DNA from 4 places in the Paenibacillus sp. FSL L8-0494 genome. Region 2 is predicted to be linked to each of the others. Evidence: riboswitches for the same ligand, from Rfam matches in the RefSeq annotation. Region 2 holds a riboswitch; each other region holds the start of a gene.
The links. Region 2 has a riboswitch for thiamine pyrophosphate ahead of NYE35_RS09850 (thiamine phosphate synthase). Riboswitches for the same ligand answer to the same signal wherever they lie in the genome.
Positions count from the first base shown of each region.

Region 1: linked by a shared signal. The riboswitch ahead of thiC (phosphomethylpyrimidine synthase ThiC) and the one ahead of NYE35_RS09850 (thiamine phosphate synthase) in region 2 are both predicted to bind thiamine pyrophosphate.
Region 3: linked by a shared signal. The riboswitch ahead of NYE35_RS13175 (ABC transporter ATP-binding protein) and the one ahead of NYE35_RS09850 (thiamine phosphate synthase) in region 2 are both predicted to bind thiamine pyrophosphate.
Region 4: linked by a shared signal. The riboswitch ahead of NYE35_RS02455 (ABC transporter substrate-binding protein) and the one ahead of NYE35_RS09850 (thiamine phosphate synthase) in region 2 are both predicted to bind thiamine pyrophosphate.

Region 1 covers NZ_JBBOPQ010000001.1:6,150,151-6,155,840, reverse strand. The annotation lists gene NYE35_RS27715 (helix-turn-helix transcriptional regulator) at 1-781, opposite strand, end outside; gene NYE35_RS27710 (beta-galactosidase) at 952-3,003, shown strand; TPP riboswitch at 3,073-3,182, shown strand; gene thiC (phosphomethylpyrimidine synthase ThiC) at 3,285-5,027, shown strand; gene NYE35_RS27700 (phosphotransferase) at 5,113-5,690, shown strand, end outside.
Region 2 covers NZ_JBBOPQ010000001.1:2,212,527-2,218,216, reverse strand. The annotation lists gene thiH (2-iminoacetate synthase ThiH) at 1-670, opposite strand, end outside; gene NYE35_RS09860 (thiazole synthase) at 705-1,472, opposite strand; gene thiS (sulfur carrier protein ThiS) at 1,528-1,731, opposite strand; gene NYE35_RS09850 (thiamine phosphate synthase) at 1,770-2,375, opposite strand; TPP riboswitch at 2,491-2,592, opposite strand; gene NYE35_RS09845 (SDR family oxidoreductase) at 2,680-3,552, opposite strand; gene NYE35_RS09840 (GDSL-type esterase/lipase family protein) at 3,789-5,690, opposite strand, start outside.
Region 3 covers NZ_JBBOPQ010000001.1:2,939,741-2,945,430, reverse strand. The annotation lists gene NYE35_RS13195 (S-layer homology domain-containing protein) at 75-731, shown strand; gene NYE35_RS13190 (amino acid ABC transporter ATP-binding protein) at 827-1,579, opposite strand; gene NYE35_RS13185 (amino acid ABC transporter permease) at 1,593-2,261, opposite strand; gene NYE35_RS13180 (amino acid ABC transporter substrate-binding protein) at 2,315-3,151, opposite strand; TPP riboswitch at 3,374-3,477, shown strand; gene NYE35_RS13175 (ABC transporter ATP-binding protein) at 3,676-4,371, shown strand; gene NYE35_RS13170 (ABC transporter permease) at 4,352-5,128, shown strand; gene NYE35_RS13165 (ABC transporter substrate-binding protein) at 5,125-5,690, shown strand, end outside.
Region 4 covers NZ_JBBOPQ010000001.1:521,605-527,294, reverse strand. The annotation lists gene NYE35_RS02465 (MFS transporter) at 1-652, shown strand, start outside; gene NYE35_RS02460 (hypothetical protein) at 725-2,188, shown strand; TPP riboswitch at 2,347-2,457, shown strand; gene NYE35_RS02455 (ABC transporter substrate-binding protein) at 2,619-3,668, shown strand; gene NYE35_RS02450 (thiamine-binding protein) at 4,414-4,707, shown strand; gene NYE35_RS02445 (ABC transporter permease) at 4,704-5,465, shown strand; gene NYE35_RS02440 (ABC transporter ATP-binding protein) at 5,500-5,690, shown strand, end outside.

The DNA.
Region 1 (5,690 bases), 3.9 Mb from region 2:
TGAACACTTTAATAAAATAGCTGGATTGGGCAAAACCGGACTGAGTCGCAACCTGAGCAATGGAGAGTCCTGTGGAAACCAGTAAAAGCTTGGCTTTAGCCAGCCGACAATCGGTTAAATAACGGTTTGGAGTTTTGCCCATAACCACCCGGAACAGCCTTAGAAAATGATAGCTGCTGTACCCGGTCAATCTTGCCATCGATTCCAGAGACCAAGGGCTGGCACATTCGACATGAATGATATCTGCAGCACTCCGGATGGACTGTCTAACCTCGTGCGGTACTGAGCCGTGAAGCGGCTCGGAGTTCTGCAGCAATTTAACTAGAAGCTCATACAGCAGAGCAGATAGTCTTGGCTCGCTACGGGTCACGTAGGAAGCGCTCAGTAGGTACATTTCCTCGAATAGCTCGTCCAGCTTAGCATCCAAATCAAAAGTGAACAGGTATGCACGGGACTGGTCCACTTCCTCTAATAAGGGGAGGACGATTTCAATATTAAAATGAACCCATCGGACATCCCAAGGCTCGCCTGGGTCAGAGCCGTATTGCTGATAAGCCCCTTTTGGGTACAGAAAACCTCGTCCTCTACTCATCGGAATACGTTCGCCCTCATGGAATACATAACCCTCCCCACCAAAGATCAAATGCAGGTTATAACTCCCCAGAAACCCTTCGCTTCTTCTCTCTGTATGTTGTGGAAAGTGAGTGTAATGTCCCAAAAATTCAGGATAACAGACATATTTTGAAAAAGCCGGTGTCGGCAAATACCATTGTTTCTTCATGTTTGGCAGCACCCATTTCTGTAGCGCAACAGAGCGCAAGTTGGATTAAGGCAATAAACGCAAGATTGTTATATGATAGCAATATTTTGTTATATAAGACCTCTTATCATTGATACTACAATAGAATTATAAAATATTGAAAGCATATTTTTAATACTTTGGAGGTAATGATGAAGAAACCTGTCGCAACTGAAAAATTCGAGCTTGGCGTTTGTTATTATCCGGAGCACTGGCCAGAAAACATGTGGGAGGACGATTATCGCCGGATGCGTGAACTCGGCTTTACGATCATTCGGATGGGGGAGTTTGCTTGGTCTATTTTTGAACCCACAGAAGGGGAGTTTCAGTTCGGGCTCTTTGATCGGGCGATTGATCTAGCACATAAATATGGTCTTCAGGTTGTACTTGGTACTCCGACGGCAACGCCTCCAGCTTGGTTGACTGATAAATATCCAGAAGTATTAAATGTAACCTACGAAGGTGTTACACTTCAGCATGGCATGCGCCGCCATTATAATTACAGCAGTCCTAAATACCGGGAACTGTGTGCACGTATTGCAGAACAAATGGCTGAACATTACGGCAATCATCCGGGTGTAGTTGGCTGGCAAATTGATAATGAGCTCAACTGTGAGATCAGTGAATTTTATTCGGAGAGTGACCATAAGGCCTTCCGGGAATGGCTACAGCAGAAATATGTTACGCTTGAGCATTTGAACGAGGCATGGGGAGCTGTTTTTTGGAATCAAAGCTATAGTGACTGGTCTCAGGTCTATCTTCCACGTCCGACTCCAGTACCGAAGCAACCCAATCCTCATCAGGCATTGGATGAAAAACGGTTTATTTCGGACAATACAATTTCTTTTGCCAAAAACCAAGCGGATATCATTCGTAAACTTGCCCCTAAGCAATGGGTAACCACGAACGGTCTGTTCGGTCATCTCGATAGCCATGAAATGACGGATGAACTGCTGGATTTCTTCAGCTATGATTCCTATCCTCAGTTCTCTACTATTTTTTATGACCCGAATGAGCGGAATCCGCTGAATGATAGAGGCTGGGGACTGTCATTATCTGTTGTTCGTTCGATATCCCCGAATTTCTGCATTATGGAGCAGCAGTCAGGCCCGGGTGGCTGGGTGAACCGGATGGATATGCCTTCTCCAAAGCCCGGGCAGATGCGGTTATGGACTTATCAGTCGATCGCTCATGGGGCAGATATGGTGTTATATTTCCGCTGGCGGACAGCTACGATGGGCAATGAAATTTATTGGCATGGAATCAATGACTATCATAATCAGCCTAACCGGAGAGTGCGGGAAGCGGGGCAGATCGGTCAGGAGCTGGCAGCAGCAGGTCAAGCGTTTATCGGTACTCATAATCAGGCTAACGTTGCTATTGTTCGTGATTATGACAATGAGTGGGATGGAGAATACGATGTTTGGCATGGCCCGTTTATGTGGAAGAGCAATAAGGAGTGGTACAAGGCTCTTCAGCGGAAGCATATCCCGAATGACGTGCTCTATCTGCGCAAAAAAACAACGCTGGAGGAGCTTGCAAGGTACGACGTGCTTATCTATCCTCACCCAGCGATTATGACAGATGAGACAGCGTCTCTGCTGGATGAATATGTTCAACAAGGCGGCAAACTGATCTTCGGCTGTAGAACTGGCTATAAGGATGAGCGCGGTCAATGTTATATGCGTCCTTTCCCAGGTACTGCTAAGGATCTATGCGGGATCACAGTTGAAGAATTCACAATGGTTAAGGGCAGTCGTCAGCCAACAACAATTAGCTGGTCGGGCGCGACCGAAGTCGTTACAGGAGCAGATGACTTTAATGATATTCTCAAAATAGAGGAAGCTTCGGTTGAAGTGATGGCGGTTTACGCCTCTGATTATTATGCGGGAAAACCGGCGGTAACTAGAAATCGTCGCGGCAAGGGTGAGGTTTGGTATTACGGAGCCGTATTTAACGAACAGGCAGCGGCTGAGATCATAAAATTAATTGATCTACAATCGCCAGCAAATTGGCTGGAGCTCCCAGAAGAGGTAGAGCTGCAAGTCCGTACCGGAGCTTCTTCCAGTTATGCTTTTTTGCTTAATTATAGTGAGACTCCTGTCACGATCCATCTTCATGAGACCAAAACAGATTTACTGAGCGGCACAACATTGTCGGGCGAGGTGCTTCTGGAAGGATTTGGGGTATTGGTGTTATACTAACGTACACATTGATCTCACATTTGAGTAGATTTGGATAATTCTCTCTTTTCGGTTATACTTTGAAGTAGCAATTATAGTCACGGGAGCTTGGTGGGACCAGGCTGAGAGGATAGTTATAACTATCGACCGTCAAACCTGATCTGGATAATGCCAGCGGAGGAAATGGAGCTCTATTTCTATTTGTCTACTCTAAGGCCGCATCTTATACAGATGTGGCCTTTTCTATGTGTGGGGAGTAGACCGTCTCCGCTTGATCAAATCACCTTATAGGAGGAATTGAGATGACAAGCGAATTGAACAACGATCCAATCAATCTATCAGCTTTTCCAGCAAGTCAAAAAGTCTATGTAAAGGGTTCACGGTCTGATATTCAGGTCCCTATGCGGGAGATCTCACTTAGTCCAACTGCGGGCATAGACGGCGAAGAGGAGAATGCCCCAATTCATGTCTATGACACAAGTGGGGCTTACACGGATGCTAATATTCATACTGATATTCGTCAGGGGTTAGAGCCCAATCGTCTAAGCTGGATTGAGGAACGAGGGGATGTGGAAGCGTACGAAGGAAGAACCGTGAAGCCTGAAGATAACGGGAATGCAACGGGAAAAGCTGTGGCGGAAGTGTTTCCAGCGCTCCATAGAAAACCTTTGCGAGCGAAAAAGGGGCGTAATGTCTCTCAAATGCATTATGCACGCAAAGGGATTATTACTTCGGAAATGGAATACGTTGCGATTCGTGAGAATGTGACACCGGAATTTGTAAGAGATGAAGTAGCCCGCGGCCGCGCCATCATTCCAGCGAATATCAATCATCCAGAGAGTGAACCAATGATTATTGGGCGTAATTTTTTGGTAAAGATCAATGCCAATATTGGAAACTCCGCAGTATCCTCATCCATAGAGGAAGAGGTGGAGAAAATGAGATGGGCTACCCGCTGGGGTGCAGACAATATAATGGATCTCTCCACAGGTAAAAACATCCATACGACACGCGAGTGGATCATCCGTAATTCTCCTGTTCCTATTGGAACGGTGCCTATTTATCAAGCTTTGGAAAAAGTGAATGGGAAAGCGGAAGATTTAACGTGGGAAGTATACCGTGATACGCTCATTGAGCAAGCGGAGCAAGGGGTGGACTATTTTACCATTCATGCGGGAGTTCTGCTTCGTTATATCCCGTTGACGGCACAACGTATGACAGGTATTGTTTCAAGAGGTGGCTCCATTATGGCGGCATGGTGTCTTGCGCATCATCAAGAGAACTTTTTATATACACATTTTGAAGAGATATGTGAAATCATGAAGCTGTACGATGTTTCTTTTTCCCTAGGCGATGGATTACGTCCGGGTTCGATTGCTGATGCGAATGATGAAGCACAATTTGCCGAGTTAGAGACGTTAGGTGAATTAACAGCTATGGCTTGGAGTCATGATGTACAGGTGATGGTAGAGGGTCCAGGACATGTGCCGATGCACTTGATTAAAGAGAATATGGATAAGCAACTTGAAACTTGCAACGAAGCCCCTTTTTATACGTTAGGTCCACTGACTACAGATATTGCGCCGGGGTATGATCATATTACCTCTGCTATAGGTGCAGCGATGATTGGTTGGTTCGGTACAGCAATGTTATGTTACGTAACTCCGAAGGAGCATCTTGGCCTGCCTAATAAGGAAGATGTACGTGTAGGGGTCATTACTTATAAAATAGCGGCACATGCCGCAGATTTGGCGAAAGGGCATAAAGGAGCACAAGACCGGGATAACGCTCTTTCGAAAGCCCGTTTTGAATTTCGTTGGCGTGATCAATTTCATTTATCGTTAGATCCTGAGCGAGCGCTCGAATATCATGATGAGACATTGCCTGCGGAAGGCGCTAAAACAGCTCATTTCTGTTCCATGTGCGGGCCGAAATTTTGCAGTATGAAGATCTCTCATAATATCCGTAATTCGACGAGAATTGAATCAGGAATGCAAGAGAAGGCAGAAGAGTTTCTCCAAGGCGGGAGCCTCATTTATAGATAACTTTTTCTGCTAAAAAGAAATATCTAAAAGAAGTCGTCATTGGCGGCTTCTTCTTTTATACTTTGAATAGATAGGAGTTGATGAAATGGAAGCGATTCGTTCAGAGGAAGCCATTTTAGAGGATTTAAGTAATAGTTTCTATCATTTTTTTGGATTGAAAGTCCTTCATGCTACCCCAATAAAACGTGGCTGGTTAAATCTTAAATGGAAAATCACAACGGATTCAGGGCAATTTCTACTTAAACAATACAACAAAAAAAGATATAAATTGTATAACCCAGAAGAGCTGAACTTTGCCTTTTCTCAACAGAAAAGATTGTATCTACAGGGGCTCCCATGTCCCGGATTGTTGGCTTATAACAATAATGTTTTACTGGAATCAGATCAGGGAGAAACGTTTATGGCAATGGAATATTGTGAAGGCCGTGTCATAGAGCCGGGTAAGATTAATATCCATCAAATGTTTGATTTGGGTCGTGCCACAGGTAAAATGCATCGTTTATTAAATGATGGGACCATTAGTTTGAAAAGAACCCCACAATTTATTCCACAAAGCCCTGAGGAACGTTTAGAACATTGGAATGTACTCCTACAACAATCAAAGGAAATGGGTAAAACCTCACTTATCACTGACCTAGAGATACAACTAAGAGCGACTGAAGA
Region 2 (5,690 bases):
ACGTACCAATATTCACAGAACGAAAACCTGCCTGACAGCCGCGTTCAGGTGCATCCAGGCGATTCCGGTAGTTTCTTTTAGGCCCTTTAACATGCAGCTTTTTGTAAGTCTCCTGGTGGTACACCTCTTGGTATAGTGTTAGTCCATCCACCCCTGCTTGAAGAAGCTCTTTATATTCTGCAGTTGATAGAGGATTTATCTCAATACTGACGGAGGAAAAAAATTCTCTAAGTACAACTACACAATCCTTAATATATGAGACAGGATTCTCCCGGCGCGATTCACCAGTCAAAATGAGGATATGCCGCAGACCTGTAGCTGCAATCTTCTCAGCCTCCCTGCGAACCTCCTCCAAGGACAGCTTTTTACGCGGAAAATCATAAATGGAGCTGAAGCTGCAGTAGGTACAATGATTCACACAAAAATCGGCAAGATACATCGGTGTGAACATCTGCATCGAATAACCAAAATGTGCACGGGTCAGTCGCTGAGCAGCTTGCGCCATCTCCTCTAGCAGCGGCGTTGCTGCCGGAGAGAGCAATGCCAGCAAATCATTTTCGTTCAGCTTGTCTTTTCCAAGCGCCCGCTTAACGTCATCCTCCCGGAACTCCTTCCACAGCTGCTCATAAGGATACTGCTCCAAGCGGGCCAGTGTGTCAAAAAAGCTCATGCTAATCCTCCCTCCTTTGGTGAACCTATCAAATTCAGTTCAGAAATCCAGTCAACGGTGACGAAGCAAAAGCAACTTCTTCTACAGGACCGAGTCCTGCCAAATAAGCTTTGCGGCCAGCGGATATCGCCTCGCGGAACGCTTCCGCCATGACGAGCGGATTACGTGCCGTTGCGATAGCCGTATTAAGCAGAACAGCAGCGGCCCCCATCTCCATTGCTTCCGCCGCTTCCGAGGGCTTGCCAATTCCGGCATCTACAATAATCGGCAAATTCACTTCTTCAATAAGAATACGCACAAGCTCCTTGGTGCGCAGGCCGCGATTCGTCCCGATCGGCGCACCAAGCGGCATCACAGCAGCAGCACCGGCATCTCTCAGACGTAAAGCAGCCGAAAGGTCCGGACTCATATATGGCAGTACTACAAAACCCTCCGCCGCTAGAATCTCTGTAGCTCGTATGGTCTCCAGATTATCTGGAAGCAGGTATTTCTGATCATTGATCACTTCGATCTTCACCCAGTTCCCCAGTCCCGCAGCTCTTGCTAATCTCGCAATACGGACTGCCTCTTCCGCTGTACGCGCTCCTGAGGTATTAGGCAGAAGAGTCATGTGGCCGGGAATGTGGTTCATGATATTTTCTGCTCCACCTTCCGGGTCCACTCGGCGAAGCGCTACAGTAATCACCTGAGAACCAGAGCTTGCGATCACTTCGGGGATCAGAGCATTCCGGCTATATTTTCCGGTTCCGATAAATAATCTACTAGTTAATTCGATGCCTCCAATATGTAACGGGTCATGCATGAAATTACCTCCCTTTGGTTCTTATAAATTTCTCAAAATTCTATACCGCTCCATCTCAACCCCCACCAACAAAGTGCACCAGTTCCAAACGATCATCCTCGCTCAGAGCAGTACTTTCATAATTCTCCTTACTGACAATTTCTCCATTCAGCTCAATGATCATCAGACGACCCGACCACTCAGGAAGACTGATCAAATCAGCTATAGTTTGAATACCACCAGAACACTCTGCGGATTTCCCGTTAATCAACAGTCTCATTCTGAATCACCCCCTTCGCCTATGCTTTTACCTCCCGGCTATGAATGAACCGCCTTATGAATAGCTTTGGCGGCCTCATAAGGATCATCCGCTCCGCAAATTCCGGACATCACAGCAATTCCTGCCGCGCCTTGCCTAATGATCTGCGCCGCATTAGCGGGACCAATTCCGCCAATCGCAATTACAGGAATAGAGCTAGTCTTCACCGTTTCTGCAAGCAGCTCTAACCCACGTGCGGGCAGCCCTAGCTTGCTCGCCGAGGGAAATACATGGCCAAACAAGCAATAATCAGCTCCCTGCTCTGAAGCATTCGCCGCTTCTTCCGGAGAATGAACCGATCTCCCCAGCCAAAGCTGAGGTGCAATTCGCCGGGCTGTAAGCGGGCTCAGACTGTGCCCAGCCAACTGAACACCCGCGGCACCAGCTGCCAATGCTACATCGATCCGGTCATTGATTATCAGTTTGGTAGCGGGTATACCGGCAGCCAACAGCTCCTGTGCCGCAGAGAGCAGTTCGCGTGCTGGACATTGCTTCTCTCTTAAGTGAATATAATCGACCCATGTCTGCACCGTGACAGCCAGTTCAACAAATTGTCTCAACAGCTGCTTGCCGTCTGATATTAGATGGATCTCAGCTTGTACCACTCGCGATCTCCTCTCTCTCACTTCCCTGTAGGCCAGTAAAAAACAAAAAAACTGCCCCCGTAAGGAAGGCAGTCAGAATCTGTATATAGACGGTACTACAAATAGCCCGACAACAGAAATTCGTTCTCCACTTCCCTACGCTGGTCTTAACCAGATCAGGTTCAAAGGGTCCGGAAATCCATTCCGTCTCAGCCAATCGGCACCCCTAGTGACATAAATATACAATTTTGAAATACTAACGTGGTTTATAGTAACATATTTTTTTATTGAAATACACCCATTTATTCACATTAGCTGTACTAATCTAACCGTTTACTATCTCGCCACCATTTACATGAATAACCTGTCCAGTCACATAACTGGAATCGTCAGAGGCTAGATATACATAGGCTGGCGCCAGCTCCTCTGGTTGTCCAGGCCGTTTCATAGGCTGCGTGCCTCCAAACTCGCTAACCTGCTTCGCATCAAAGGTAGAGGGAATTAGCGGTGTCCAGATTGGACCTGGTGCTACACCGTTTACCCGTATGCCCTTCTCCGCCAGATTCGTGGACAAAGATCGTGTGAAACTCAGGATAGCTCCTTTAGTTGATGAATAGTCCAGCAGCTGCGGGCTTCCGCGATAAGCGGTAATTGAAGTTGTATTTATAATTGTAGATCCTGCTTTTAAATGAGGCATAGCTGCTTTTGTTAAATAGAACATCGCAAATATATTCGTACGGAAAGTACGCTCTAGCTGCTCGGAAGTAATATCCTCGATCTTAGCTTGCGGATGTTGCTCCGCCGCGTTATTGATGAGAATATCAAGCTTTCCTAAGCCCTCTACCGTCTGTTTAATAAGATCCTTACAGAATTTCTCGTCACCGATATCACCTGGAATTAGGATACATTTGCGGCCTTCCTGCTCGACCTGACGTTTAGTTTCCTCTGCATCTGAGTGTTCATTAAGATATGAAATGACCACATCAGCACCTTCTTTAGCAAAAAGCACAGCAACTGCACGCCCAATTCCGCTGTCTCCACCGGTAATCAACGCCGCCTTGTCTTGCAGTTTACCTGCTGCTTTATAATTTGCCGGCTCGTATTTGGGCAGCGGCGTCATTTCACTCTCAATCCCTGGCTGATGATGCTGCTCCTGTGGGGGTAAGGTTTTTGTAGCTTGTTTATTATTGCCTGACATCTTCCCTATCTCCTCTCGTTAAGCAAATTGATAGTTAACTGATCATCTTAGGATGGCACAACAATGCATGTTTATACGCTGGGTTTGTCATTTTCTTAAATCGCTTTACGAATCTTACTTACCACAATGCAAGTAGAAATAAACAACCGTGGATGTAAACTGCTGTAAGTGGAGAGGACTTCACTGCATACAAAAAGGCACAGCACCGCTGCTGTGCCTTGAATTGTTCACCCTAACTATTTCAAAGAAGAAACATGATTTTCTGCATTCACTTCATGTTCCAGTACCCACATAAAATAAAGAGCTTTAGCTGCTTTCTCCCGGGTCACTATGGCTTTAGGTTCTAGTTCTGTCCCATTGACCATTTGGCCTCTAGCAATCCCCACTTCAGATCTAATAAGCCCTAATTCATAAGCACTTTTCACTTTTGAAATTAAAAAAGGAGAAATGTCCGCCGTATCAACCAGCTGCTGCCAGGATACAAGTGGATAGTACATCGCTCCTCTAGCTCCTGGATCCAGATTGAAATCATAACCAGGATCTCCTAGCACTACTGCTGTGCCGTTATAATCAGTCATGTACTTAGGTTTATTAGCAAACTTTACTTGGTAAACATCATAGAGAATAGCACCCATCGTTTCACGTGACAGCTTACCTTTCGGATAATAGGCAAGATCTGATCTTTCCACTTTCATTAACTTAGAAATACTGCGTGTGAATTCAGCAACTGTCATCTCCGTATCTGGCTTAAAATTCCCTTGACGGTCTTTGCCCATTACTCCCAGCTGGATTAATTTTTCAATTTGATTGCGGTAATAAGCAGCTTCCCCGGTCGTCGTATCATTAGTTATTTCCGGAAAAACCTTATCCCAGTTGCCTGTTAGTGCCGCATGCTTAACGTTCCCTTTAAGATAAGCAGTAATGGAGGCAGCAGTAGAATCGCCAGTAGCACCTTTCTCTACAAGCTCCGTAACAATCATCCGCGAAAATTGTTTGGCGAGCGCTTCTTTAAAATGAGTCCCATCGATTTTCTTTGAAGGATGCCCGTTAGCGTAACTTCCGTCATTTGTTTTGCCTGGAGTTTCTCCGGCTTCAATTGACATGAAGAGGGCTGTTATCGCTTCTACTCCGATCTCGTTATAATATTTCAGACTTTCCGAGTTAAGGTCAATAAGTGTAACTCCAGATTCATCTGCAACCCGTTTAAGAATATCTACAAACTTTCTTGATTTAAAAGAATTCTCATAGATATATCCCGGACTTGCATTCCCTTTAATTCTGGACATTGGCGTTACCAGTACTGGTATCATGCCCCGGGCTTGGATCGCAGGGAGATAAACTTCTTTAAGGTAGTTTTCATACATTGCCTCAGTCGAACCTCTGCCGTAACGTCTGAACTCATCTGCACTCTCATCATTGTGTCCGAATTGAATAAACACATAATCCCCAATGCTGCCACTCAGTAAAATGTCGTTAAGTCGACCTTCTGTATAGGCATTTTTAAACGAGCGTCCTCCCATGGAATAGTTAGTTACACGCACTTTATGTTGATTAAACATACTGCCAATAATCTGGCCCCAACCACTCATTGGCGCTTCGTCGAAGGTGTAGGACTTGACCGTGGAATCTCCAAGTATAAATAAATTCGGAAGAGCTCCAGCCGCTCTATGCTGTGGCAAAATCGGTTCCAGTAGGATCTCCTCAATCCCCACAGCTGTGTTCACTTTGTTCGGTTCGATCTCAATATCTATATGGTCACGGCCGTTTACATACGTATAAGTCCACTCTCTCCCTTTAGCTACAGCCGTATGCTTGACAGGTACAAGCTTTGCCGCGTCCCAATGTCCACTTTTCAACAAGCGGCTGGTCTGCATTCCTGATACTGATACGATCCCATCCTCTTCGTCAGAAGTCGTTTTTACATATACGTTGTAGGTTCCAGGGGGCGCATCTATTCGAAACGCCATACCGTAGTTGTTATAATTATCTTTCTCAGATTTAGGTTCAGCCAAAAAATTAGGTTCTGTGATGAAAAAACCTGTTCCATCGGATGTAATTGAATCGGTATGCACTTCTCTAGCGGGTAAAGCGTTGGTCTCTTGGACAAAACCATAACCTAATGATGAGTCATACAATTG
Region 3 (5,690 bases), 730 kb from region 2:
ACCTTTCCATAATTTACAACGTTAAAGGAGTGACAAAGGCTAAGGAGCCTATCCATACAACGAGGTGAAAAGACATGAACATGAAAAAAAGCACACTAGCAGCGATCACAACCGTAGCCATTTTCTCCTTTTCTTTGGGTGGTCAGATGTTTGCAGCTGGGAACACCTTTAAGGATATTGATAACATAAACGGCAAAGAAAAAATCATTTCTTTAAAAAATCAAGGGTTAATTAAAGGTGTCAGCGAATCTCAATTTCTCCCTGGCTCTAAGGTAACTACAGCCCAAGGGATTCAGTTTATCTCCGGCGGTCTCCAGCTTAGCCTCGCGGCCATTGATTTTAACAAAGCTCCTGTTGCCAGCGGCTTGTTCACAAAAGTAAAAGACAAAGCCTGGTACGCTGAAGCCTTTATCAATGCTTATTACAATGAAGTTAAGCTTCCTAAAGACATTGATCCTAACCTCATTATGACCAAAGAGCAATTCACTAACTATCTAGTGCAAGCGATCGAAGGCGTTGGCAATCTGCCGATGATCAATATCGTTCCAGTAGATATCGCTGATGAAGCTTCTCTGACTCCTGCGTATCAAGGCAGTATTCAGCGCTCCCTGAAATACAAGATCAATAGCCTGGATGCTAACGGAAAGTTTAATCCAAAAAGCGAACTCACCCGCGCCGAAGCAGCGATTATGCTCTACAACGCTTTGGAATTTCTGAAAACTGGAGTATAAGCCAAATTCCAGATACTCTTCTCATTTGAATAATCTACACATGAAAAAGCAGCTCCGGATGATTCCCGAGCTGCTTTTTCGTGTATATTGTCTTTCTACTCTTCTTCACCATTCAGTCTGTTCAGAAATTGCAGAGCCCGGGGATTCTTCGGATGCTCCAGCACTTCTTGCGGAGTCCCTTGCTCTAAGATATGACCACCATCCATCAAAATGATCCGGTCCGCTACATCGGCGGCAAATTTCATCTCGTGGGTCACAATCACCATAGTCATACCTTCTGCCGCTAATTGTTTGATAACCTTAAGCACTTCCCCTACCAGCTCAGGATCGAGCGCCGAAGTGGGCTCATCAAACAATAACACTTCTGGATCTACTGCCATAGCCCGGGCGATGGCCACTCTCTGCTGCTGTCCACCTGACAGCTGATGTGGATAGTTATCAGCTTTATCTGCCAAACCCACCTTAGCCAGCAGCTGAAGCCCCCGCTTGCGCGCTTCTTCCTTGGATCGTTTCAGGACAGTTACCTGTCCCTCCATCACATTGCCAAGCGCAGTCATATGCGGAAATAAATTATACGATTGAAAGACCATCCCTGTTTTCTGACGAAGGGCCAATACGGAATTCTGAGGAATTTTCTTATGATCTGTAAAATTGATGGTGATATCACTGAGCGACAGGCTGCCTTGATCCGGGATTTCCAACAGATTAAAACAGCGCAGCAGTGTAGTCTTCCCGGAGCCAGATGGCCCAATAATGACAAGTACCTTTCCATGCTCCATTTTCAGATCAATACCCTTTAACACTTGGAGTGCGCCGAAGGATTTATGCAAATTAATGATTTCAATCACAAGTATCTCTCCTTTAGGTCGCAGAGTAACGATCGAGTCGTTTCTCCAAGTAATTTTGCAGCGCCGACAGCACAGAACAGAACACTAAATAAAACAATCCTGCTTCGGAGTATACCAGCAGAGGCTCATAAGTGGTAGAGGCTACCTGCTGTGCGGTTCTAAACATCTCCGTATAGGTGATGATCGCTGCAAGCGAAGTATCTTTAACCAAGCTAATAAAGGAATTGGACAACGGCGGTACAGAAACGCGCGCAGCTTGTGGCAGAATTACGCGGCGCAGAGCCTGCCCACGAGTCATCCCGACTGAGAAGGCAGCTTCCCATTGGCCTTTATGTATCGACAGGATAGCAGCGCGTACGATTTCCGATGAATAAGCCCCTACGCTAAGGGTAAATCCAATGGTGGCGGCAATGAAGGGGTCGAGTACAATACCAACAGCCGGCAAACCATAAAATATAATAAATAGCTGCACTAACAATGGGGTTCCTCGAATAACCCACACATAAAAACGGGCGATTAGCTTCGGAATTACCCACGGTGAAAGACGTGCCAGCGCGGTTAGGATCGCCAAAATCAATCCAAGCACAAAGGAAAGTAGCGCCAACGGAATGGTAAAAGCCACCCCGGCTTTTAGCAGGGGTAGCAGTGTGTCTAAGAAAATTTGTATTTTGCGGTCATCCATTATTCAGACATCCTTTTTAGCTTCCAGGCTTAATTAGCCTTGCTAGCCTTGTATTATTTTGAAACGTCAGCTCCAAAGTATTTCTCGGAAATTTTCAAGTACGTTCCATCACTCTTCATCTCTGTAATCGCATCACTGACCGCTTTCACCAGCTCATCATTACCTTTCAGGAATACCGCGGCACTTTGTGATCCTTCAGGAATCTCATCAACCACTTTAATTTTTGCATCTGGTTTTTGTTTTTTCAGATCCAGATAAGACAAGCCATCATTCACAGTTGCATCAATACGTCCCGAAGTCAGCAGGTCCATCGCTTGATTGAAACCGTCCGTAGCTACGATTTCAGCACCGTTCTCACGAGCGATGTCGGATAAGTTACTTGTCAGGGATTGTCCGGCTTTTTTACCCTTAAGATCGGCAAAGGTCTTAATATCCTCATTGTCTTCGCTCACAATCAATACTGCTTTGGATACGATATAGGGTTCAGAGAAATCATATTTCACTTTGCGATCTTCGTTAATGGAAACTTCATTAAAGATTACATCAAACCGTTTCGCATCCATTCCAGCGAAAATACCATCCCACTGAGTTTCAAAAAATTCAGCTTTAACACCTAAACGCTTTGCTACTTCTTCAGCAATTTCCACGTCAAAACCAGTCAATTTCCCCGCAGTGTCATGATAAGTAAAAGGCGCATAAGTCCCTTCTGTACCTATCCGCAATTTGCCGCTGGCTTTCACAGCCTCCAAACTGTTTTGCGCTGAAGATGCTGCTCCACCATTCGTTCCAGCTGTAGGTTCAGCAGCCGTATTGGTATTCGAATTATTGCCGCAAGCCGCTACAAGGACCACGGTTAACGCCAATATAATAGTTAAACTCCATTTTTTCATTATTAAATCCCCTCTCTCTATCCGGTTTTTTTCCGGTAAATTGAATAGTACACTGCCATCACATGATCGTCAATACTTTTTTCCGATTATATACATCGGAATTATAATATTAACTAGATTCCTACCTATATCTTACCCAATCTTGGATTAATCCTTCACTTCTTTCTCTCTTTACTTCTCAGAAAGATATGGTATATTTATAAACAAATTAATATGGACCTGTTATTTCACTAGGGGAGTCGGCCGACTGAGACGGAGCTTCAAGCTCCGGACCCTTGGAACCTGATCTGGATCATACCAGCGGAGGGAAGTGGAGCAGAATTTTCATCAAGCATGTTAAGTGTTATTATGCAGAATGAACTTTTTGACCCATTCATTTCCTCTGGAAATGGATGGGTCTTTATTTGTTTAGGCGCTCCACAAAAATTTTAGGAGGTTAGATCATCACGACCATTTTATCTATTCAAGGCCTAACCTACTCTTTTCCGGAATCTGAGCACCCCCCTGTATTCGCAGATCTATCTATGGATATCAGGCAAGGGGAATTCGTCTCCGTAGTAGGTGCTAGCGGATGCGGGAAAAGTACATTTTTCAAAACGATTGCCGGTTTACTCGAACCTACTCACGGAAAAATAAAACTCTCTACGCACCCGTCAACCGCTAGTCGTTTAGGTCAGATCGCTTATATGCCTCAGCAGGATTTATTGCTGCCTTGGAGGACAGTGCTCGACAACTGCCTTTTGCCTTGGGAGATCAAGCCCAGATTCAATAAACAAGAAACGATCACTCAGATTCGGGAAATGTTGACCCGCTTCGGCTTAGCAGATGTAGAGAAGGCTTATCCCCATGAACTTTCGGGTGGAATGAAACAGCGAGTCGCATTTCTGCGCACCTTAGTGGCTGGAGGCGGAACTGGTCTGATGCTGCTGGATGAGCCCTTTGGCGCTCTCGATGCCATGACCAAACGCGAGATACACCGTTGGCTGTTGGAGTTATGGGGTGAATTGAATCAGACGATTATGCTCATCACTCATGATCTGGAAGAAGCACTATTGCTCAGTGACCGGATTTATTTATTATCTGGCGGTGCGCACAGCGAATTACAGGAGATCGTTGTGGATCTACCAAGGCCAAGACATTATAAGATGAACTATGAACCCCGGTTTATAGCACTGCGGGCAGAGCTGGAGCGGAGATTACATGCGACCTATACCTTTTAAAAAACATCTAGACAATTATGGTCCCTTCGTTCTTCTGGTACTGCTCATTCTTGTAATCTGGGAGTCAGCTGTTCGCCTTCACATGATTCCAGCCTTTATTCTCCCTGCACCTTCATCTATTGGCTTCGCATTGATCGAGCACAGGCAATTATTATTCGGACAGCATTTATTGGCAACGTTACAGGAGATACTGGTGGGTTTTGTCCTTTCTGTTATTTGTGGTGTATTGCTGGGCACTGGAATGTTCCTGTATCGCCCCATAGAAAAGGCCATCTATCCCTTTCTTATCATTAGCCAGACGATCCCATTAATTGCGCTATCCCCCATTTTTATTATGTGGTTCGGATATTCGCTGTGGAGCAAAGTGGCTGTGGTGTTTTTGACGGCTTTTTTTCCAGTCGTAGTGAGTACATATGATGGACTTCGTACAAGTGGCCAGACTTACAAGGACTTATTATTAACATTTGGTGCAAACCGCTGGCAGCTGCTTGTCAAAACCCAAATTCCACTGGCGTTGCCTGCTTTTTTCTCTGGCTTAAAGCTGTCCATTGTATACTGCGTCATCGGAGCTACTATCGGGGAATGGCTCGGCGGCAGTAAAGGACTCGGTTACTTCAGCCGCAGAATGGCCGGAAATATGCAGAGCGATGAAATGTTCGCGGCTGTATTTCTGCTGTCCGCGCTTGGTGTGGTGCTTTTTCTGGCGATAGCTTTACTCGAACAATTATTTTTAAAGAAAAGAGGATCAAACCAATGAATCATTTAAAATCCCCACAACGAGGACTTATTTCTGTATTTCTAGTATGCACACTTTTGCTCTTAAGCAGCTGCGGGAAGGCAGACAAGATAAATAACAACTCCCAAACCGATCCCTCCAATACCGAAAATAAGCAGTCACACAAGCTGACGATTATGCTTGATTGGTATCCCAATGCCGTTCATTCCTTTCTATACGCTGCGCAACAACAAGGTTTTTTCCAAGAGGAAGGTTTGGATGTCGAGATCAAAATGCCTGCGGACAGCAATGATTCCCTAAAGCTTGTTGCAGCGAATCAAATTGATCTAGCGCTCAGTTATCAGCCTCAGGTACTTATGGCACGCGGCGAGAAAATCCCTGTACGTTCGATTGCAGCAATCGTGCGGCATCCACTGAATCATCTGATGGTTCCTCAGGCTGGCAGTATTCATAGTCCAAAAGAGCTCGCGGGAAAACAAATCGGCTATTCCTCCATTCCGCTCTATGAAGCGATGATTCGGACAATGATCCAGAGTGATGGAGGCGATCCTTCATCCGCCAAGCTGATTGACGTAGGTTTTGA
Region 4 (5,690 bases), 1.7 Mb from region 2:
TGTCCAAGGAGCAGACAATTCGCATTCCTCAAGCTCACGTTCTAACAAAAAATTTCCGTATAAAGGTAAGCAATGGATTCTGCTAGGGATCTTCATCGTTTTCTTTTTTCTTTATGTAGGCACAGAGATGAGTTTAGTCAACTTTATGCCGGCTATCTTTATTGCCAAGCTAGGGATGACAGAGTCTGCGGCAGCACTGACAGTCACTTTCTTTTGGCTGGCGATGTCTACAGGAAGATTGTTTGCGGGTGTAATTGCCGAAAAAATATCTTATCGCGCGTACATTCTCAGCAGCTGTTTACTAACCTTGTTACTGCTGACACTCTTTCCGTTCACTGACAATCGAATGACTGCTTTCATTGTAATTCTGCTGCTGGGGCTGTTTATGTCCGGTATTTTCTCCATTGCATTGGTTTTCTCCAGCAAAATGCTGCCTGGCACCGAAGAGTCAACACCCAGCATTATGATTGCTTCCGGAGGCGTTGGTGGTGCTTTGCTACCTCTGTTTACGGGCTGGTCTATGGACCATTTAGAAGTGGCACAAACAGCCGGATTACTTGCCACTTTTGCTGCCTTCTTGTTCCTGCTAAGCATTGCCGCATGGAGATTCCAAGCCAGGCAAGCGGTGGAAGGAAAGAGTTCCAGTATTTAGAATAGTATCAACGTTATCCTTTTAGGGTAATGTGATCTATAAGCATATTCTGAGCACAAGGATGGACAATGAATGAATGAGTCTTTAAATGAGTCTTCAACTGAGCCTTTGTTACATACTGCGCTTATGCAGTTTATATTTCCCTTCTCTATAAAAAAGGGCGATTCTAAGCAGCTTATCCAGCAATTACAGGACGACGGATTCACACGTTTTTTTCTGGATAACAAAGAACTGGAAGCTGCCTATTATGGAGAAGGTTACTGTGTTTCCCATGAACGAATGGAGCGCACCTATTTACCGTTTGCCGCACACGTCCTTTTTCCGCGCAGGAAGGATGCCGACTCGTTTCGCCGTTTTTCCAGAGTAAATAATCTCGACTGCATTCTGGAGATTCCGCAGCAATCTATATTTTTCAAAATTCTCTCGACGGATATATTCATATGTCCCTTTCAGCTTGGATTCGTGACGATACGTGTCCAGCTGGAGGGGGATTCGATTCCCTTTAGTATTGCCCTAGAATTCGCGGATCGTTTCCGTGCGCTAGAGAAAACCTTCATACAGGATGACTACACTTATATTCATTGCGGGGAACAGACCTATGAGATGGTAGAGGATTTTGTCTTCCGAAATTTGGTGGATGGACTGGAGCCATATCTGGATCAATCGGATATCAATGGGGCTTATTTTGAGACCCTTCCTTTTTTCGTAGATGAAAGAATGCAGGTGCAAGCTTTTTACGGCTTTCAGAATGAAGAAGGTTCTGATGAGATTAGTGTAAATCTACGCTATCGCGCCTCACAGCTTGATGGAATTGATCTGAACGGAAAGCCCTATGCCAGTGCAAGCGATCCAGCGTATATTGCAAACTATTGTCATGAGCATTCCTATAATCGCTGGGGCCCAGACACGTATTATATGATGAATGAGCAGACCTTTTGCTGCATGACCCGGGCTGAACAGGAGATTGCTGTAAGTCTAGCCAACCAGATGTATGGGCAATATTATTACGGATTTTTACTCAATATTTTCCACAAAATCGTTCTGCTGAAGCTCGCCAATATGCACTCCCGACTTCGGATTAATCATGATTATGAGGAAATAGACAATCTAATCTATTCCATCAATAAGTTCTCGGCAAAGTTCTACTTCTTGGAGTTGATTTCCCAGTCGCAGGGCCGGGAGATATTTCTTCAGCTGCGTAAAGTATACGGAAACGACGCTTTATTCGAGGAAGTGAAAGAAACCTTAAATGACCTGTTTCAGTATCAGGATAAGTTTCAGTCCAAGCGACGGGATAATCTGCTGATGATTCTCACTGTATTTACGGTAGTAAGCGGGATTTACGGCATGAATCAGGTCATTGACGATCTGGATGGAAAGATTCAATGGAGTAAAATGATTGGATATTCCCCCTTTGAATTTCTTGCCCTCTTCGTGATCATGAGCGGGATTCTGATCAGCGTTGTCCTCACGCTAGGGGCGCTGGTTAGTGAGCTTAAACGGCGTCACCGCAAGAAATATAAAGATCTAGACTAGCAAAAAAGAAACTACTGGATTGGAAAAATTCAGGAGTGCACTACTAGACATTCCGAGTACAGCCGTCTATAATACACCGTATGCGAGAAATATAAGACATTAAGTATAGGTACAAAACTTATGCTTACTTATATTGCACATAGAAATACCCGTTAACTTCATAGAACCAGGGGTGCTGGAATTGGCCGGCTGAGATTGTATCCCACAAGATACTGACCCTTATACCTGATCTGGATAATGCCAGCGTAGGAATCGCCAATTGGTTCTGGTCCCTGTGACCTTGACTAACCTTGCGCCAAGCCAGCGTCCCGATCACTCGGGGCGCTTTTTTTGTAAGATCACTAAAAGATGTAGAAAAACGTACATACTACACTTTACGGTTCATGTTGTGAAGACGGGATTCTTGTAACCTTAAAGGAGAGAAGAAGACATGCACCTCAAAAAAGCACTTACGTTGTGCCTCACCTGTGTACTCATTCTTGCCATTGCCGGATGCGGCAGCAACAATGGGAATACAGCCGGAAACAAAGCAAATGCTACTGATCCAACTGCAGCGGCTGGGACGGATGCTCCAAAAGAGCTCACCAAAGTTAAAGTCGCACTCGACTGGACACCGAACACGAATCATACCGGTCTATACGTAGCTAAGGATCTTGGTTACTACGCTGAAGAAGGTCTGGACGTCGAAATCGTTCAACCAGGCGCAGCGGGTTCTGATACTATGGTTACTTCTGGCGAAGCCGCATTTGGCATCAGCGCGCAAGAAGGATTAACTCTAGCCCGTCTACAAGGCGTCCCCCTTGTCTCGATAGCAGCTATTATTCAGCATAATACATCGGGATTCGCCGCTCCAGTAGATCGCAATATTAAATCACCAAAGGATTTCGAAGGTAAAACCTACGGAGGCTGGGGCTCACCGGCCGAAGAAGCAGCCATGAAGGCTATCATGGATCCTGAAGGTGGCGATGTGAAAAAGGTGAAGTTGATCAGTATCGGTGAAGCTGATTATTTTACCGCCGTCAAACGTGACATTGATTTCGCCTGGATTTTCTACGCTTGGACTGGCGTTGAGGCTGAGTTGCGTGGCGAGCCATTGGATATGCTGTACTTAAAGGATTATGCGCCACAGCTCGATTATTACACGCCTGTGCTGACGACGAGTGAGAAGCAAATTGCAGATCATCCTGAGCTGGTGAAGGCCTTCATGAAAGCCACATCAAAAGGTTATCAATATGCCATTGATCATCCGGAAGAGGCTGCCGGTATGTTATCGAAGGCCGTTCCTGACCTGGACGCCGACCTTGTCCTAGCTAGCCAAAAATGGCTTAGCCCAAAATACAAGGACGATGCTGCCCGCTGGGGCGAGCAAAAAACCGAGGTCTGGCAAAATTACGGCGACTGGATGTATGATCTGAAGTTGCTGGATAAACCGCTGGATGCTGCTAGTGCATTCAGTAATGATTTTTTACCGGCGGAATAGAGAGCGGACTTCAGAACCAAGAAGGTTGGACGTCACTTGAGGAAGGAGGAACGGAGCGTAGTGATGTGCTACGTGAGTACCGGACTTCCCAAGTTCGTTCAAGATTCGATGTCGAGTTTGCTTCCTGAGTTACTTCGTTATCAAAGTTGGCTTTTTGAACTTACCTTATAATTTAAGAGTTCAAAAAGTCGGCTTTCAGAACCAAGAAGGTTGGACGTTACTTGAGGAAGGAGGAACGGAGCGTAGTGATGTGCTACGTGAGTACCGGACTTCCCAAGTTCGTTCAAGATTCGATGTCGAGTTTGCTTCCTGAGTTACTTCGTTATCAAAGTTGGCTTTTTGAACTTAACTTATAATTTAAGAGTTCAAAAAGACGGCTTTCAGAACCAAGAAGGTTGGACGTTACTTGAGGAAGGAGGAACGGAGCGTAGTGATGTGCTACGTGAGTACCGGACTTCCCAAGTTCGTTCAAGATTCGACGTCGAGTTTGCTTCCTGAGTTACTTTGTTATCAAAGTTGGCTTTTTGAACTTAACTTATAATTTAAGAGTTCAAAAAGACGGCTTTCAGAACCAAGAAGGTTGGACGTTACTTGAGGAAGGAGGAACGGAGCGTAGTGATGTGCTACGTGAGTACCGGACTTCCCAAGTTCGTTCAAGATTCGACGTCGAGTTTGCTTCCTGAATTACTTCGTTATCAAAGTTGGCTTTTTGAACTTACCATATAAAATGAGAGGATTGATTATTGTGGCTAACACCCTACTAAGCATTCAAGTAATTCCAAAAACTCCGAACAATGAGGATTCCATCCCATACGTAGATAAAGCGATTGAGGTCATTCAAAAATCCGGTGTTAAACATCAGGTGAATCCGCTGGAAACCACAATGGAAGGTGAGCTTAGCGAGCTGCTGGAGGTTGTGCGTCAGATGCAAGAGGCGTTGATCGAAGCAGGCAGTCCAAGCGTAATTTCGCAGATCAAAATCGCTCATAATCCTAACGGAATCAGCATGGATAAATTGACGGAGAAATATCGGCCGTGAGATCGACCTGGAAGCTAATATGGCCGCCCCTTGTGGCGGTCGTCTTCTTTTTAACCGTATGGCAGCTATCTGTATCTGTATTTCATATTGAATCCTGGATTCTGCCGAGTCCTGCTGATATTGCCCGTGAATCCACCAGTAACGCTTCTGGTCTTTGGGCTCATACGATGGCTACGCTGCGGCTCACTTTAATTGGTTTTCCCATCGGTACGGGGGTAGGTCTGATCGTCGCTTTGCTTTTGCATCTCTTGCCTTGGGCTAGACGGGCTTTTTATCCACTCATTATTCTGAGTCAAAATGTTCCCTCCATCGCGCTCGGCCCCCTACTCATTATCTGGTTCGGCTTTGGTCTTTTGCCCAAAATCGTGCTGATTACACTAGTATGTTTCTTCCCGGTAGCTGTCGCTGCGATGGGCGGCCTGGCCCAAAGTGATCAGGTCATGATGAATTATATGAAAATGGCTGGCGCAAGCAAGTGGCAAATCTTCACCAAGCTGGAGCTACCCTCTTCTATCCCGGCACTATTTTCCGGTGTAAAAATATCTGCTACTTATGCGGTTATGGGCGCCGTGGTCGCTGAATGGATTGGCGCGGATAAAGGTATCGGCTATTATATGCTTCTGCAGAAATCCGCTTATCGTACGGATCGGATGTTTGTCGCTATTGTTATTATTGTACTTTTAAGTCTTGTACTCTTTGCTATTATTGCATTGTTGGAAAAATGGCTGGTTCGCTGGAAGCCGCGCCGTAACTCATAGAAAGGAAGATGCCTGTATGTCTCAAGCGACGCAAATGCAACACAGAACAACAGAAGTTATAAGCTCCCCTGAAGCTCATACCGTGGCACCCGCCCTTGAAGTGAGCGGCATCTCCAAATCTTTTTTCCATCGTCGCCGTAAGACAAAAGTTCTGAATAATGTCTCTCTCAAGGTAGAGCAACAAGAATTCGTTTCGATCGTTGGTCCTTCCGGCTGCGGAAAAAG